4 regions of the Rossellomorea sp. GQ25 genome follow, and region 1 is predicted to be linked to each of the others. Evidence: riboswitches for the same ligand, from Rfam matches in the RefSeq annotation. Region 1 holds a riboswitch; each other region holds the start of a gene.
What was found. A riboswitch is a leader RNA that binds a small molecule or an ion and turns the genes downstream of it on or off. The one in region 1 is predicted to bind S-adenosylmethionine.
Positions count from the first base shown of each region.

Region 1 (3,798 bases):
AACACGCTTCCCCCCCATGCCACGTTTTAGTCTCAGCATTGTAAGCCTCACCAGAATTCGGGTACAGGATGATTGGTTTGTCAGTGTTTCTGCTTAGTACGCTTATCGCTTTATTCGCCGCAGGAATCGGTGCACAATTCACACCAACCGCAGCGATTTGTTCATCATCATTGAACACGCGCGCGCACTCTTCAATTCCCGTTCCATCACTTATCGTCTCTCCATCCTTTAATGAAAAAGACAGCCAGGCACAGGTATCTGGAAATTCTTTCAAAAGAGAAGCGAGCACCTTTGCTTCCTGCAAGGACGGGATGGTTTCGAATGCCAACAAATCAGCACCCGCCTCCACTAATGCCTCGATTCTGGGAAAATGGAAATCTGCTAAATGTTGATCACTTACTCCATAGTTTCCAACGTATTCAGAGCCGTCAGCAAGGTATGCCCCGTAAGGTCCTACAGAACCTGCAACGATTGGTTTCGGCCGATTCGAATTTCCCACCTCTTCCTTCCAAAAGTCATCCCGAGCCTGTTTGGCAAGATAAACCGTTTTCTTGATTAATTCCAGCGCTTCAGGTTTCTCTATTCCGCTCTTTCGAAAACCATTCACCGTTGCCTGGTAGCTGGCTGTAATCGCACAATCGGCTCCTGCACGGAAATAATCAGCATGAACCTTCTCAATCGCTTCCGGCTTTTCAAGGAGTACACGGGCAGACCAAAGGGGATCGTTTAAATCGCAGCCATGGGATTCTAGCTCTGTGGCTAATGCTCCATCTAAAATAAGTGGGGAATGTTTTTGTAAAATAGCCTCAATGGGATTTAGCTTCAGTTGATTCGACATAACCTGTTCCTCTTTTCTTAACGTATTGTGTTAGATAATAGCTTCCATAGCAAAGGGCGATAAACGGGATTCCGCAATAAAGGGCTATCCTCTGAGTGGGATCAAAGGCAATGCCGATACAGGAAGCGAGACAAAGCAGAAATGACGCAATGGGAACGAGTGGATAGAGCGGCGTCCGATAAGCCAGGTCTTTCACATCGTTTCCTTCCCTTATGTACTGTCTTCGAAATAGAAATTGGGCAGCACTAATGCTCATCCACACGATCACCACCGCAAGACCTGAGACCGAAACCAATACGATGTAGACCGTCCCCGGGGCAATGATGCTTGAAAGCAAGGCCAGACCTCCTCCAAGCATGCTGAAAACAATCGCATTGAGAGGGACTCCCCTATCAGTCAATTTGGCAAAAATCGGTGAGATCGTTTGCTTATCAGCCAGTGACCATAGCATTCTGGAAGAAGCATATAGACCAGAGTTTGCCGCTGATAAAATGGCCGTTATGATCACAAAATTCATGATATCGGCTGCGTAAGGGATTCCAATCCGTCCAAGCACCGCTACGAAAGGACTTTCCAATACACCGGCTGACTGGCTCGGTAATAAAGCAGATAATACTACAATCGTCCCTACATAAAAGATGATCAATCTCACAAGAGTGGTGCGGATAGCTTTAGGAATCGATTTTGATGGATTCTCTGTTTCTCCCGCCGCAACCCCGATCAATTCTGTTCCTGAAAAGGCAAAATTCACGGCAAGCATGGTCATCAAGATGGCAAATGCCCCATTCGGAAACAACCCTGAACTTGTGATATTCGAAATAAACGGAGCCGGCTCTGAATGACTGAGAGGGATGAACCCGACGATCGCCCCTGCCCCAATCACAATAAACGCAACAATCGCAATCACTTTTACTAAAGAAAACCAAAATTCAGATTCAGCAAAAAAACGCACTGACAACGCATTAAGTACAAAAATCAACGCAGCAAAGACCGCGCTCCAAATCCATACACTAATCGAAGGAAACCAACGCTGCATCATCAAGCCAGCCGCCGTAAACTCCGACCCCAATGCCACTGTCCATGTCAGCCAATATAACCAGCCCACGGTGTAACCGGTCCCTGGACCAATGAACTTTGTAGCATAACTATGAAAGGATCCTGTCTCCGGCATATGGACAGAAAGCTCGCCTAAACAAAGCATCACAAGATACACCACCAGTGCCCCAATCAAATAAGCAAGGATCGTCCCAAACGGTCCAGCCTGATGAATCGTATACCCCGAACTCAAGAAAAGCCCGGTTCCGATCACCCCTCCAAGAGACAGCATCACCAAATGACGCGTCTTCATCTTTCTTTTAAAACTCTGTCCTGCGTTTTCCATACAAAACACCCTTCCTTCTATATTTATTGCGGAATGGGTGAACAAACAAAAAACGCACCCTAAACGAGTGCGTCACCGACAAATAAAAGATTGCTCCTATCTATCAGGGTTTGAATCACCCGCTGGAATTAGCACAGTATCTTCACAGACCTGTTGCTGCGGCTTCAAAGGGCCAGTCCCTCCACCTCTCTGGATAAGAAAATATTTTGATTTTTTAAAACTTTATCAATATATCGGAATAATGTCAAGACCATGAAATAGATTAGTAGCCCAGCCTATAGTGCATCTGATATCGAGGTTCTTCGTGACGAAGAGTTATCAGAGCATCCATTCGTTTCAAAGGTGGAGCCAGATCTTTTAAGTGAAGTTGTAACAGTCGATGAGCTGATGCAACGGATGAAGGACAAAAGATTCCGAAACCGCAAATGTCGATTATAATATTGGACCAAGGTTTCGTAGCAGGAATCAGAAATTATTTACGATCCGAAATCATGTTTGTTTCTGGCTTACACCTTTCCCTTCGTCCGGTCGACTGTACGGAGAATCAAATGAAGAAAGCAGCTCATGCCATCATGGATTTAGTGAAGCAATCGTACGAAACTGTTGGAAATACGAATGATCTCGACCTTGCACAGAAATTGAAGGCAGAAGGAGTGAAGCGCTCCCGTATCGATAGGAGCGTCATTTGACCATTGACCAGGTTGTCATTACATATCATGAAGCTGGGTATCAGGGAAAAGATGTTTTTTATGTAATCTTTGTTTTGAGCTATGTGAGTACTGATTCCCCCTTCACATAAGAAATCAGATGAGGAATTCAGCTCACTGTCTTTTCTTTTATTTTTCTTATATTTTTTTAAGATACTCATGTACTACCCCTCGGAAACCAAAGTTGTGTATAATTTCTCCTAAAAACCTTTCCCTATACGTAGCCCAAAGGATCTTAAGATACCCTTTTGGTTACGATACCTTATAAAAAAAACCCATTTCATCAGCTTCCTCCTACCTGACAAAATGAGCTTTTCGCTTATTCTACATCCCGTATTTTTTTCGATAAAAATCATGTTTCGGGTGAAACAACTCTTCATCAGAGTTCCTGACATCTGAGAAATGCTCGACATTATAATGGCCATTCAACGCACGGTTATGATGCTGGATGATCTGCTCCGCCTTTAATACAGATGAGTCCGTCGTCGAATGACCATCCGCTACCAGTGTTACATCCAATCCATTAACGGTTGCATATCGAACAGCGGTGTCGATACAATATTCCGTTTGACACCCCATCACTACAACATGCTTAACCTTTTGATCTGTTAAAAAGCTGAGTAGTGGCGTACCATAAAATGAATTTGTGGCTAATTTATCAAACACAACAGCATCGTCTGGAACAAGAATATCCCGGTGAACGAGAAATCCCTCGCCTTTTCCTCCAGCGACATCCTTATCTCTTATGAAAACGATGTGGACTCCCGTATCAGTGGCCTTTTGGATGACCCGATTGATGGTTTCAACCAGCTTTTCCTTTTGATATACGGCTTGTACCTTTCCATTCCCTTCGATCAATTCCTGCTGGGCAT
Region 1 is NZ_JCAXEQ010000002.1:212,820-216,617, forward strand. Features, by position in the region: gene mmuM (homocysteine S-methyltransferase) at 1-838, opposite strand, end outside; gene mmuP (S-methylmethionine permease) at 807-2,219, opposite strand; SAM riboswitch class I at 2,313-2,419, opposite strand; gene AC6CIB_RS06860 (hypothetical protein) at 2,768-2,908, shown strand; gene AC6CIB_RS06865 (cysteine hydrolase family protein) at 3,251-3,798, opposite strand, start outside.

Region 2 (3,798 bases), on a different contig from region 1:
GCTCCGATGACCCCGGCCATTGCCGTGTATCCAACAAGGGCGATGGCTGTCACCGTAATCCCTGAAATCAAAGCAGGCATTGATTCTGGTATCAGTACTTTCCATATAATTGTGCTAGTCTTTGCCCCCATTGCTTTCGCGGCTTCGATGACGCCTTTGTTCACTTCTCTTAAAGCAATTTCTACCATGCGGGCGTAAAACGGAGCAGCTCCGATAATCAGTGCCGGCAGAGCTGCATTCGCTCCACGTATTGTGTCCAATAGTAACTTGGTGAATGGAATTAACAACACGATCAAAATAATGAAGGGAATGGATCTGAACACATTTACGACTGCACTTGTAATCGTATATGTCAGTTTGTTATCCCATAGATTTCCCTTTGAAGTAAGGAAGAGCAAAATCCCAAGGATCATTCCGAGTACAAAGGTAATCAATACAGACATCCCGGTCATATACAGGGTTTCGAGGGTTGCTTCCCACATCTTCTCCCAATCAACATTTGGAAATAAATTTTCAATCATCCTCTCAACACCTCCACTTGAACCAGTTGCTCTTCAGCAAACGCCAATGCATCTTTAATGGTTTGTTCATCCCCATCAAGGTGAACAAATAACGTTCCATAGGCACCTTTTTGGGTTTGGGAGATTTGTCCTTGTAGGATGTTTACTTCTAAGTCAAACTTTCTTATCAGCGCGGTGATGAGCGGCTGCTCAGTTGATTCACCTACAAAAGTAAATTTCAGCATTTTTCCATTAGGATATTGCGTCAATAGGTGATCAATGGTTTCACCCGTTTCCTTTACTTGGGAGACTTCTCTTACGAAACGCTTTGTAACTTGCTCTTTTGGATTTCGGAACACTTCCAATACATCCCCGAGTTCCACGACTTTTCCCTGTTCCATGACTGCGACACGGTGACAGATCTTCTGAATCACGTGCATTTCATGAGTGATCAGGACAATCGTCAGCCCTAAGCGTTTATTAATATCCACCAATAAATCAAGGATGGAATCGGTTGTTTGTGGATCTAAAGCGGAAGTAGCTTCATCACATAGAAGGACATCGGGATTGTTAGCAAGCGACCTCGCAATCCCCACTCGTTGTTTCTGTCCGCCGCTCAGTTGAGACGGATAGGCACCTCCTCTGCCTTCCAAGCCTACAAGCTTCAATAATTCATTGGCTCTATGGACTCTCTCTTTCTTTGAAACGCCAGCAATTTCTAATGGGAACTGTATATTTTCTAATACAGTACGAGACCAGAGGAGATTAAAGTGTTGAAAGATCATGCCTATTGACCGTCTTGCTTCCCGAAGCTTTTTACCCTTTACTTGGGAAACGATTTGACCATTCACGTCCACTATTCCATCTGTAGGAACTTCGAGACCATTGAGCATGCGAATCAGCGTACTCTTACCTGCTCCACTATAGCCAATCACTCCAAAAATTTCCCCTTGGGCAATATCAATATCGACCCCATCAACGGCTGAGATCGGACCCGATTTGGATTGATATATTTTCTTCACATCTGAAATGGTAATCATGTTGTATTCCACCTTCTTTCGGAGTAAAACGAGCTGTTTAATCAGAATTATTGTTGTATTCACCTGATGTTTCCTGCTCCTTTTTCTGAAGCAATAAAAAATGCCTTCCTGCGATAAGCAGAAAGGCATAATCATATAGGACTATCCTTTCTCTCATCTTTCAAAGCAAATGCTTTGAGTGAATTGGCACCATTTCAATTTTCATTGACGGTTGCCGGGCTTCAAAGGGCACGTCCCTCCACCTCTCTTAATAAGAGTAAAGTATATTATTTAATTATTTGGAATAGTTAAAGACTCTGAAAATTTGCTACAAGAGAGATTCTATCACCTGATTTAGAGTGTGTCAATTATTTTTTCAGCTTGATGTTTAGACTTCAACCGGCTCTTTTTCTCTGGATCTCGTTAGCCAAAGGACCGACTCCACAAATAATAGCGGACGATACCCTCCCCTTATTTCCAGGGCTCCGTCCTCAATCAGTTGAGACAACCGTTCTTCCCCTGTGAGTAGAGAAACCACTGTGTCCTCCATTCCTTCAATGACGAAGTGAGCATCACCACTTATATCATCTAATACAGCGCACCTCTTACTCGAAATAATAATGCCGTACACGTCACTTCCACAATCAAAATGAAGAATAAATGGGGCGTCTGGAAATAAGAGTCGTAAGTGATATCTTGAATGACACTGATCTACTAATTCCTCTAAATATATTCTCATGAGTACCCTCCCAGTGAAACTTCTATATAATAACAATTCCACTTTTAGGTATTTTCCCCTTCAATACTTTCTCGACATGTTTTGAACCGATCCATCTAATTTGTCGAACAGTAAGAATTTGGATAATTTCTGGTCAAAAAATGATGTCATTCGCAACATTTCCCGAGAAATATGTCTTCGTTTGTAGAAAGAAAATCGTTCTATAATTGGATTTATGAGGAAATAGGTGAAATCAGACAAATAAAAAAGACCTTCTCCCAAAAGGTCTCTTATCCCTCTAACTATCCGCGGTCTCATTTAGGGTTTCATATAAAAATGGCACGGATTGAAAGGCATAAACCCTTTCCTTTTCGACGCCATCCTTAAATAAAAGTAGGCAGGGTACACTTTCGATGGATTGCTCTTCTGCAAATTGGGGCAAGTAATTCAAGTTGGCCTTCGAAAAATGAAAGGATTGTGGAAGCTTCTCCACTACGTCAATCATCTTGCTTGCAACCTGACAGGTACCACACATCGGTGTATAAAGATAAACAGCTTCGAACGCATGGTCTTCAATCGATTGTTTTAAAGTTCCGGTACTACTTACCTCAATCAAAACTAGATCATCCTTTTTCCTAGAAATTCTTTATGAACGTCGATATTGGCTCCAATAAGCACTGACGCGAGGTGATACTCCGGAGCTGCGGCCACTTCCTTGTACATACGATCAATATACAAATGTTCAGCTTCAGGAAACTCACGTTTAAATTGCTTGCGTAGTTTTTCACCTGCATCATCAGCATCTACTAATATATAGACATCCCTTTCCAATAAAGCGTCAATGAGTTCGTCCATTTTCGTAATGCTAATGGTCCCGTTTGTGCAAATAATTTCAATCGGTTCTTTAATGATATCTTTTACTTTTCGTTTGTCAGTTGTTCCTTCGACAATGATTACTTTTTCGTCAAGTTCCATCATGATCATCACCTTATCTTTCATAAATAAGATTACGATAGTATATTCAAATAACAAGAGATGATGTCCACTTTCTACTTATATTTTCTCATGTTTATAAAAAAAAGTGCAAGTGGCTTGCCTAAACCATCTACTTATACGAATGGTGCCAGATTCATTAATGAATCTGGCACCACGAGCCTCTCTAACACCAGCCACCCTCATCACAATCGGTGTATCTTGCTTGATCGCCTTCTGTGGATGTGTAGCTTTGATAAATTTTATTTTCTTTTGCTTCAAAGTTCGGCTCCATGGTTATTCCGTCAAGAGGCAAAGCCATTCTCCCGATTGGCTGATTATCCAAATATAGTTCTACTTCACCATCTCTAAGTTTTCCTGTCACTCTATTGGTTACATCTAATTTCTTAGGCTCAAGTACCATTTGTGTTCATCCTTTCTCGGTGAAAGGCTCTTTTCGCAAATGTTGCTATTTAACAGAAGAAAGTAATAGTTGATTTCCGCTACAGGATGCTCGCTTTCCGCGGGGCGGGCGGTGAGCCTCCTCGTCGCTGCGCTCCTGCGGGGTCTCACCTGTCCCGCTATTCCC
Region 2 is NZ_JCAXEQ010000003.1:390,490-394,287, reverse strand. Features, by position in the region: gene AC6CIB_RS12760 (methionine ABC transporter permease) at 1-521, opposite strand, end outside; gene AC6CIB_RS12755 (methionine ABC transporter ATP-binding protein) at 518-1,540, opposite strand; SAM riboswitch class I at 1,691-1,797, opposite strand; gene AC6CIB_RS12750 (hypothetical protein) at 1,908-2,258, opposite strand; gene AC6CIB_RS12745 (thioredoxin family protein) at 2,536-2,853, opposite strand; gene AC6CIB_RS12740 (toprim domain-containing protein) at 2,856-3,215, opposite strand; gene AC6CIB_RS12735 (YusG family protein) at 3,397-3,633, opposite strand.
Region 2: another riboswitch for S-adenosylmethionine. It lies ahead of AC6CIB_RS12755 (methionine ABC transporter ATP-binding protein); the one in region 1 lies ahead of mmuP (S-methylmethionine permease).

Region 3 (3,798 bases), on a different contig from region 1:
ATTAAGACAATTCTTCTTTCAAATGATACAATGATAAATGTTTCAGAGTGAGTTCCGTCTACTGCTGGATCTGCCTTGAAGTTCGGGGCAGAAACGACGGTGAATTCTGATTGATGACCCTTTAGCTCTTCTTGTGTAGGGCGAATGAATAATTGGTGAGCGAAAAGATTATGCCAAGCGAATTCGTTGATCACTTGAATCGGTAGTCTATGTTTTGGGTCAGCACCTGCGAACCCTTTAAATGAAAATACTTCTTCTTTTTCTTTTAAGTAATCTAATACTTTTGTATATAGTTTATCGAATGATTCTGAAGAGATTGGTTGATTGACAGAACCCCACTCAATCTTATCCTTCGTGGATGGTTCTTCTACAATGAATTTATCCTTAGGAGAGCGTCCTGTGTATTTACCAGTTTCTGCTCTGACTGCACCTGATGATGTTAAAACGCCTTCATTTCGTTGAAGGACTTTTTCAACTAGTTGGGAAACAGATAATTGTTCCTGAATGTTTTGACCGTTAAGTAATTCTGTTAATTCATTAGACATGCTCACTGAATTCATTAGAACCCTTCCTTTATATAAATTTAATGATCTCGTTTGCTTCACAAAAATAGTATAACACAATTGAACCATTAGTCTATACTATTTATTCAATTTTATAATGTGTCTTCATATTGTCACATTTTTCGTCCAAATATAGCTTGTATCTTCTTATATATATGTAAAAAATATCATAATGTTTAGCCTCATTACCTAATTAGGTTATTTTATGAGGACAAGTTAGGTTGGAATCATGAAAGGAGTAAGCTTGAATGGTTAAACATGTCACTCGAAAAAAAGTTGACACCCTTTGTCCTAAACGTTATCATTGTTCCTTGAACGGATACTCTTATCCTGAGCTGGTGGAGGGAGCAGACCCTATGAAACCCAGCAACCTGCTAAATAGTGAATGGATCCTTTCTGTCTGAAACGATCCGATTAAGCGAAGGTGCTAAACTGAGGCAAGGTCTATGAACCTTGAACGATAAGAGAGAAAAGGCGCGGCTATGATCTGAAACCTTTCCTCTAATGCTTTTTTCGGGGAAGGGTTTTTTCTGTTTATAGTGGATCAAATGCACATAATTCATGATTTTCTTATAAAAAATTCATGTTTACTTCATACTACTTAGGGAAATGAGTACCGTATCTGTTTAATGTTTTGTTAGACCAAAGTCTAGCAATTACGCTTAAGGAGGAACCTTGATGTCAACTAAACGTCGTCTGTTTACATCTGAGTCCGTAACCGAAGGACATCCAGATAAAATTTGTGACCAAATCTCTGATTCAATTCTTGATGCAATTCTTACAAATGATCCGAATGCTCGTGTAGCATGTGAAACCTCTGTTACGACGGGTCTTGTTCTTGTTGCAGGTGAAATTACAACGAGTACATATGTCGATATTCCAAAAATCGTTCGTGAAACGATCCGTGAAATTGGCTACACTCGTGCAAAATATGGCTTTGATGCTGAAACATGTGCCGTATTAACATCCATCGATGAGCAATCTGCTGATATCGCTCAAGGTGTAGATCAGGCACTTGAAGCCCGTGAAGGTCAAATGACAGATGAAGAAATCGATGCAATCGGTGCAGGTGACCAGGGGTTAATGTTTGGGTTCGCTTGTAATGAAACGAAAGAGCTTATGCCTCTTCCGATTTCCCTTGCACACAAAATCTCCCGTCGTTTAACAGAAGTTCGTAAAGAAGAGATCCTTCCTTACCTGCGTCCCGATGGAAAAACTCAAGTAACGGTTGAATATGATGAAAACGATAAGCCGGTTCGTATTGACACGATCGTTATCTCAACTCAGCATCACCCTGAAGTGACGCTTGAGCAAATCCAACGTAACTTAAAAGAATATGTCATCGACCCTGTTGTACCGAAAGAACTGATCGATGAGCAAACAAAATACTTCATCAACCCAACTGGTCGTTTCGTTATCGGCGGTCCACAAGGTGATGCAGGGTTAACAGGCCGTAAAATCATCGTTGACACATACGGCGGATACGCTCGTCACGGTGGCGGTGCATTCTCTGGTAAGGATGCAACGAAAGTGGACCGTTCAGCGGCTTATGCAGCACGTTATGTAGCGAAGAACATTGTGGCAGCTGGTTTAGCTGAAAAATGTGAAGTTCAATTAGCGTATGCGATTGGGGTTGCTCAACCGGTATCCATCTCCGTTGATACATTTGGAACAGGAAAAGTATCAGAAGACGTACTAATTGATGTTGTTCGCAATAATTTTGACCTGCGTCCTGCAGGAATCATCAAAATGCTGGACCTTCGTCGTCCGATCTACAAGCAGACAGCTGCTTACGGACACTTTGGCCGTAACGATATTGATCTTCCTTGGGAGCGTACAAACAAAGCAGAAGCATTAAAAGCGGAAGCGTTAAGCGAATAAGGAAAGATAGAGATAGAAGGGACCAACACTTTTTTAGGGTGTTGGTCTTTTTGGCAATTTCGGATTTGGCGAAGCTTGTTGGTTCGTGTCGAATGTCAGATGAACCCTAAGTAGAAGATCCACCCCTTTTTTCCCCAGTCACACATGAAAAAATTCCATGAGTAATCTAATGAAGGTTGGGGTATCCCAAGTATAGGATATTAAAATGGTTTGATGCTTTTATAATATTGTCCTTTTTCTGCGTATTCTTTCGAAATTCGCTTCATTTCGCTAATATCATGTTCATTTAACTCTCTCACTACTTTTGCTGGACGACCGAATGCCAGCGTGTTGGGAGGAATGACTTTCCCTTGTGGAACAAGGCTTCCCGCCCCAATAAATGCTCCTTCACCAATTTCAGCATTATCGAGAATGATCGACCCCATTCCGATTAGAGCTTTTTTTCGGATTTTGCAGCTATGTAGAATCACTCCATGACCTATGGTTACTTCATCTTCAAGAATAAGAGGGTTATTTGGACTCTGATGAAGCATGGAATTATCCTGTATATTTACTTTATTACCGATTTTTGTTGGAGCCACATCCCCTCTGATGACGGTGTTAAACCAGATGCTGGACTCTTCACCGATCTCCACATCCCCGGAGATGGTCACATAATCGGCAATGTATGCCGAGTGAGCGATGATTGGTTTTTTATCATAATATGGATAGAGCATTTTTTACTACCCCTTTCAATAATATTTACTATAATAATGGTAGCAGAATTCATTCACATAGAGAACTATTAAGGAGGAATTGCCATGTGGAAATGGGAAACAGATCAAGAAGCAAAGGCAGTCATCGTTATCATTCATGGAGCAATGGAGCATCATGGTCGGTACGGTTGGCTCATTGAAATGTGGCGTGCAGCAGGCTATCATGTCATCATGGGGGATTTACCGGGTCAGGGTATGACATCGAGAAGTAAAAGAGGACATATTGATGCGTTTGATGAATATATAGTGGAAGTGAAAGATTGGGTACAGGCAGCTTATCAATTTGAATTGCCTGTATTTGTGATTGGACATAGTATGGGTGGGCTTGTTGCGGTTCGTATGCTTCAGGAAACCCATGTAAACCTGGCAGGTGTGATATTGTCCTCGCCTTGTTTAGGCTTGGTTACGACCCCGTCAAGACCGATCGAGCTCTTGTCTTACGGTTTGAATAAGATCGCTCCCATGGTGAAGTTTCCATCAGGATTAACGATCGATATGGCAACGAGAAATGCAGATGTACGTGAAATTGACAGCAACGATTCACTCTATATCACCAAGGTGTCTGTCCGTTGGTACAGGGAACTCTCCCAAGCGATAAA
Region 3 is NZ_JCAXEQ010000009.1:18,588-22,385, forward strand. Features, by position in the region: gene pckA (phosphoenolpyruvate carboxykinase (ATP)) at 1-560, opposite strand, end outside; SAM riboswitch class I at 886-1,030, shown strand; gene metK (methionine adenosyltransferase) at 1,242-2,444, shown strand; gene AC6CIB_RS20875 (gamma carbonic anhydrase) at 2,645-3,160, opposite strand; gene AC6CIB_RS20880 (alpha/beta hydrolase) at 3,245-3,798, shown strand, end outside.
Region 3: another riboswitch for S-adenosylmethionine. It lies ahead of metK (methionine adenosyltransferase); the one in region 1 lies ahead of mmuP (S-methylmethionine permease).

Region 4 (3,798 bases), on a different contig from region 1:
GACTCCTGGCAATGAGCACCAACTGCTTTTCAGCGAGACTTAAGTGTGACGCAGGCTGCCCGAGGGGTATTGCTTCTGCCCCAATTCGTCTGAGCGCTTCCAACGCTTCTTTCTTTAATGACTTTTTGGTAATAAAGAAGGAGCCTTTTTGTGAGAATTGATCAAGGACGATATTTTCTGCTACAGAAAGTTCAGGGACAATGGCAGTGTCCACCTCCTGATATACGCAATGAATGCCATGCTCCTTCGCTTCTTTCGGAGGTTGATAGTCTCTTTTCCCGGAGTGAAGGATGATGTCTCCGCTGTCCTGCACATAGGCTCCTGATAAAATCTTCATCAGCGTACTTTTACCTGCACCATTCGCCCCCAACAGAGCATGAACCTCTCCCTCTTTCACATCGAAGCTTGCAGTCTTTAGGGCTTTCACTCCTGAGAAGGTTTTATTGATATCAATCATTTCTAACAGTGGAGACGTCATCGCTTCTAACTCCTTTCTACTCTGTAAACGATCCTTCAAGCTTTTTCAATTCATCTGTATAACCTTGTTCACTTGCTCCCCAGCCCTCAACATGCTTGTGTAATTGATCTGTCGTGATCGTTTCTTCAGGCAATGCTTCCTTTTCAATAAATACCGGCTCAAGCTTTACTTTCTCAGGCGTTTCTTCCCCATTAAGCTTCTGATATAAGAAACGGACCTGCACGCGGCCAATATCTTTCGGGTCGACAGCTGCCGATGCTACCCACGGGCTTCCATCTTTTTGAATAATTTGCAGGTCTTCATCACTCATGTCGATTCCATATACTTTGATTTCATCTCTCCCTGCTGCTTCGATTGCCCGTACGGCGCCTTTCGCAAATTCATCCCAAGCAGCCCAGACAGCATCGATGTCACCTTTATTCGGGTACTGTTTCAAAATCGCCTCCATTTGAGCCTGGGTATCCAGTGCCGTATTCTGAGTAGCCGCTCCAAAGGCTGCCACCTCTTTAATATCAGGATTTTTTTCTAAAAAATCCTGATAGGCTACTTGGCGTCTTTCCATCGGGGCAAAGCCTGCAACCCAAATCTTCACGATTTCACCTTTGCCGCCAAGCTCATCTGAAAGCTTCGTCAAGGTTTGTTCCGCCATTTGCTGGTCCCCCTGTTCGAGCACCGTCACCTCTTCTGAAGCAACATCCGCATCAAACACGACAACCGGAATGTTTTGTTCCTTCGCCTTTTCTACTCCTGATTGCAGTGCTTCTTTCGTCCCATGATCGATGAGGATCCCATCAAACTTTTGATTGATGGCTGCATCCAGGTTAGAAGACATTTTTGCCAGGTCTCCTTCAGACGTAAATACTTGAACCTTTCCACCAAACTTCTCTACCTGCTCTTTGACACCTTCTATGTATTGAGCGGAAAATGTCCCTAAATTGATTTGCATAATAAGTGCGATCTTTTTATTGGCTAATGGATGATCAGAAGTCGCTTCCTTCTTTTCTCCACTCTCCGCGCCAGCCTCCTGGGATACCTTTGGCTGACAAGCTGCTAAACTGAAAATAAGTACGAGTAATACGAGTAATGATGTCGTTTTTTTCATCTTTCTTTTCTCCTCCCGAGGTGATATGCCTCAATTTTTCAAATAAAAAAACCCCTTTTCCCAAGAGAAAAGAGGTTTATGTATAAATAAACGTACTCTTATCACTCAGGAAATTCTTCCTGCAGGTCTTAGCACCTTTCCGTGTGTACGGTAGGTTGCCGGGCGTCATCGGGCCAGTCCCTCTGCCAACTCTTTATAAGAGATTATGAAATTTGGTATAGTTCGCATGCGCTATAAACGATATGTTAACGATATGTGGGAATATTGTCAATATTCTTTTTAGGGAATTTTCTAGATGGGAGTAAGGAGGAGAATCGCGAAATTTGTCGTTAGTTGTAGAACGGTCGCCTGAAAATTAGGTTGATATATTGAAAATACGGTTGATAAATCCGATTAACGGTCGATAAATTTGAATTTCGGTTGATAAATCTCAATAACTGTCGATAAACTCCAATTCCCCTTAAAAAACAGCCACCCACACCCATTTCATGACTCTAACCAGCCATCATAAGTGTATACTTCCCGCTCAAAGCATCCATTTCCTACCCGTCGACAAATTCCGCACCCTATAAAACAAAAAAACCGCCCTCCCAAACCAGGGAGAGCAGTTCCAAAATCAAATCTTATTTCTCACCATACGCCAGTGATGCTTCCACGAAGTCTCTAAATAGAGGCTGCGGGCGTGTCGGGCGTGATGTGAATTCAGGGTGGAATTGAGACGCGACGAACCATGGGTGGTCGCTTAGCTCGATGATTTCCACAAGACGGCCATCAGGACTAGTGCCTGAGAAGATGAAGCCGGCTTTTTCCATTTGCTCGCGGTAGTGATTGTTGAATTCGAAGCGGTGACGGTGACGCTCGTAAACCACTTCTCCATCATAAGCTGCATAGGCTTTTGAACCTTTTGTCAGCTTACATGGGTATAGTCCAAGGCGCAGTGTCCCGCCAAGGTCTTCGATGTCCTTTTGTTCCGGTAACAGGTCGATGACCGGGTATGGTGTATCAGGGTTCAACTCCGCAGAGTGAGCTCCATCCAATCCAAGGACATTACGTGCATATTCTACAGACGCAAGCTGCATTCCAAGGCAGATTCCAAGGAAAGGAATCTTGTTTTCACGGGCATATTGAGTCGCAGCGATTTTCCCCTCTACCCCACGGTCACCGAAACCGCCTGGTACAAGGATTCCATCTACGTCTGCCAGTTTTTCTGCTACGTTTTCTTTGTCGACAAGCTCAGAGTTCAACCATCTTACTTCAATGTCACTATCGAAATGATATCCGGCGTGACGAAGGGCTTCCACTACTGAGATATACGCATCTTGTAATTCAACATATTTCCCTACGAGGGCGATCGTTGTTTTACGGGAAAGATTTTTCACACGATCAACAAGCTCATTCCACTCGGTCATATCTGCTTCATGGCAGTTCAGCTTTAAATGCTGACATGTGATTTCATCAAGCTTTTGATCCTGAAGCGCAAGTGGTATAGAGTATAGTGTGTCTGCGTCCATTGCTTCGATTACAGCATGTTTATCGATATCACAGAATAACGCGATTTTGTCTTTCATGTCCTGAGTCATTGGCATTTCTGTACGTACAACGATGACATTTGGCTGGATACCAAGACTGCGAAGCTCTTTTACGCTGTGCTGAGTCGGTTTCGTTTTCATTTCACCCGCTGCTTTGATGTAAGGTACAAGAGTACAGTGGATGTACATCACATTGTCACGGCCTACGTCGCTTTTGATCTGGCGAATCGCTTCAAGGAATGGCAGAGATTCGATATCCCCTACCGTTCCACCGATTTCCGTGATCACGACATCTGAATTCGTCTCACGTCCAGCGCGGTATACGCGTTCTTTGATTTCGTTTGTGATGTGTGGAATAACTTGTACAGTACCACCAAGATAATCACCACGACGTTCTTTTTTCAGTACAGTTGAATAGATTTTCCCCGTTGTGACAGAGCTGTATTTCGTTAGGTTAATATCAACGAAACGCTCATAGTGACCTAAGTCAAGATCCGTTTCCGCACCATCATCTGTTACGAACACTTCACCGTGCTGATAGGGACTCATTGTTCCCGGATCCAAATTGATGTATGGATCGAACTTCTGGATCGTGACACTCACTCCACGGTTTTTCAATAGTCTTCCAAGGGACGCTGCTGTGATCCCTTTCCCTAGTGACGACACTACGCCGCCTGTTACGAAAATAT
Region 4 is NZ_JCAXEQ010000006.1:159,902-163,699, reverse strand. Features, by position in the region: gene AC6CIB_RS18590 (sugar ABC transporter ATP-binding protein) at 1-478, opposite strand, end outside; gene AC6CIB_RS18585 (sugar ABC transporter substrate-binding protein) at 495-1,580, opposite strand; SAM riboswitch class I at 1,676-1,782, opposite strand; gene pyrG (CTP synthase) at 2,204-3,798, opposite strand, start outside.
Region 4: another riboswitch for S-adenosylmethionine. It lies ahead of AC6CIB_RS18585 (sugar ABC transporter substrate-binding protein); the one in region 1 lies ahead of mmuP (S-methylmethionine permease).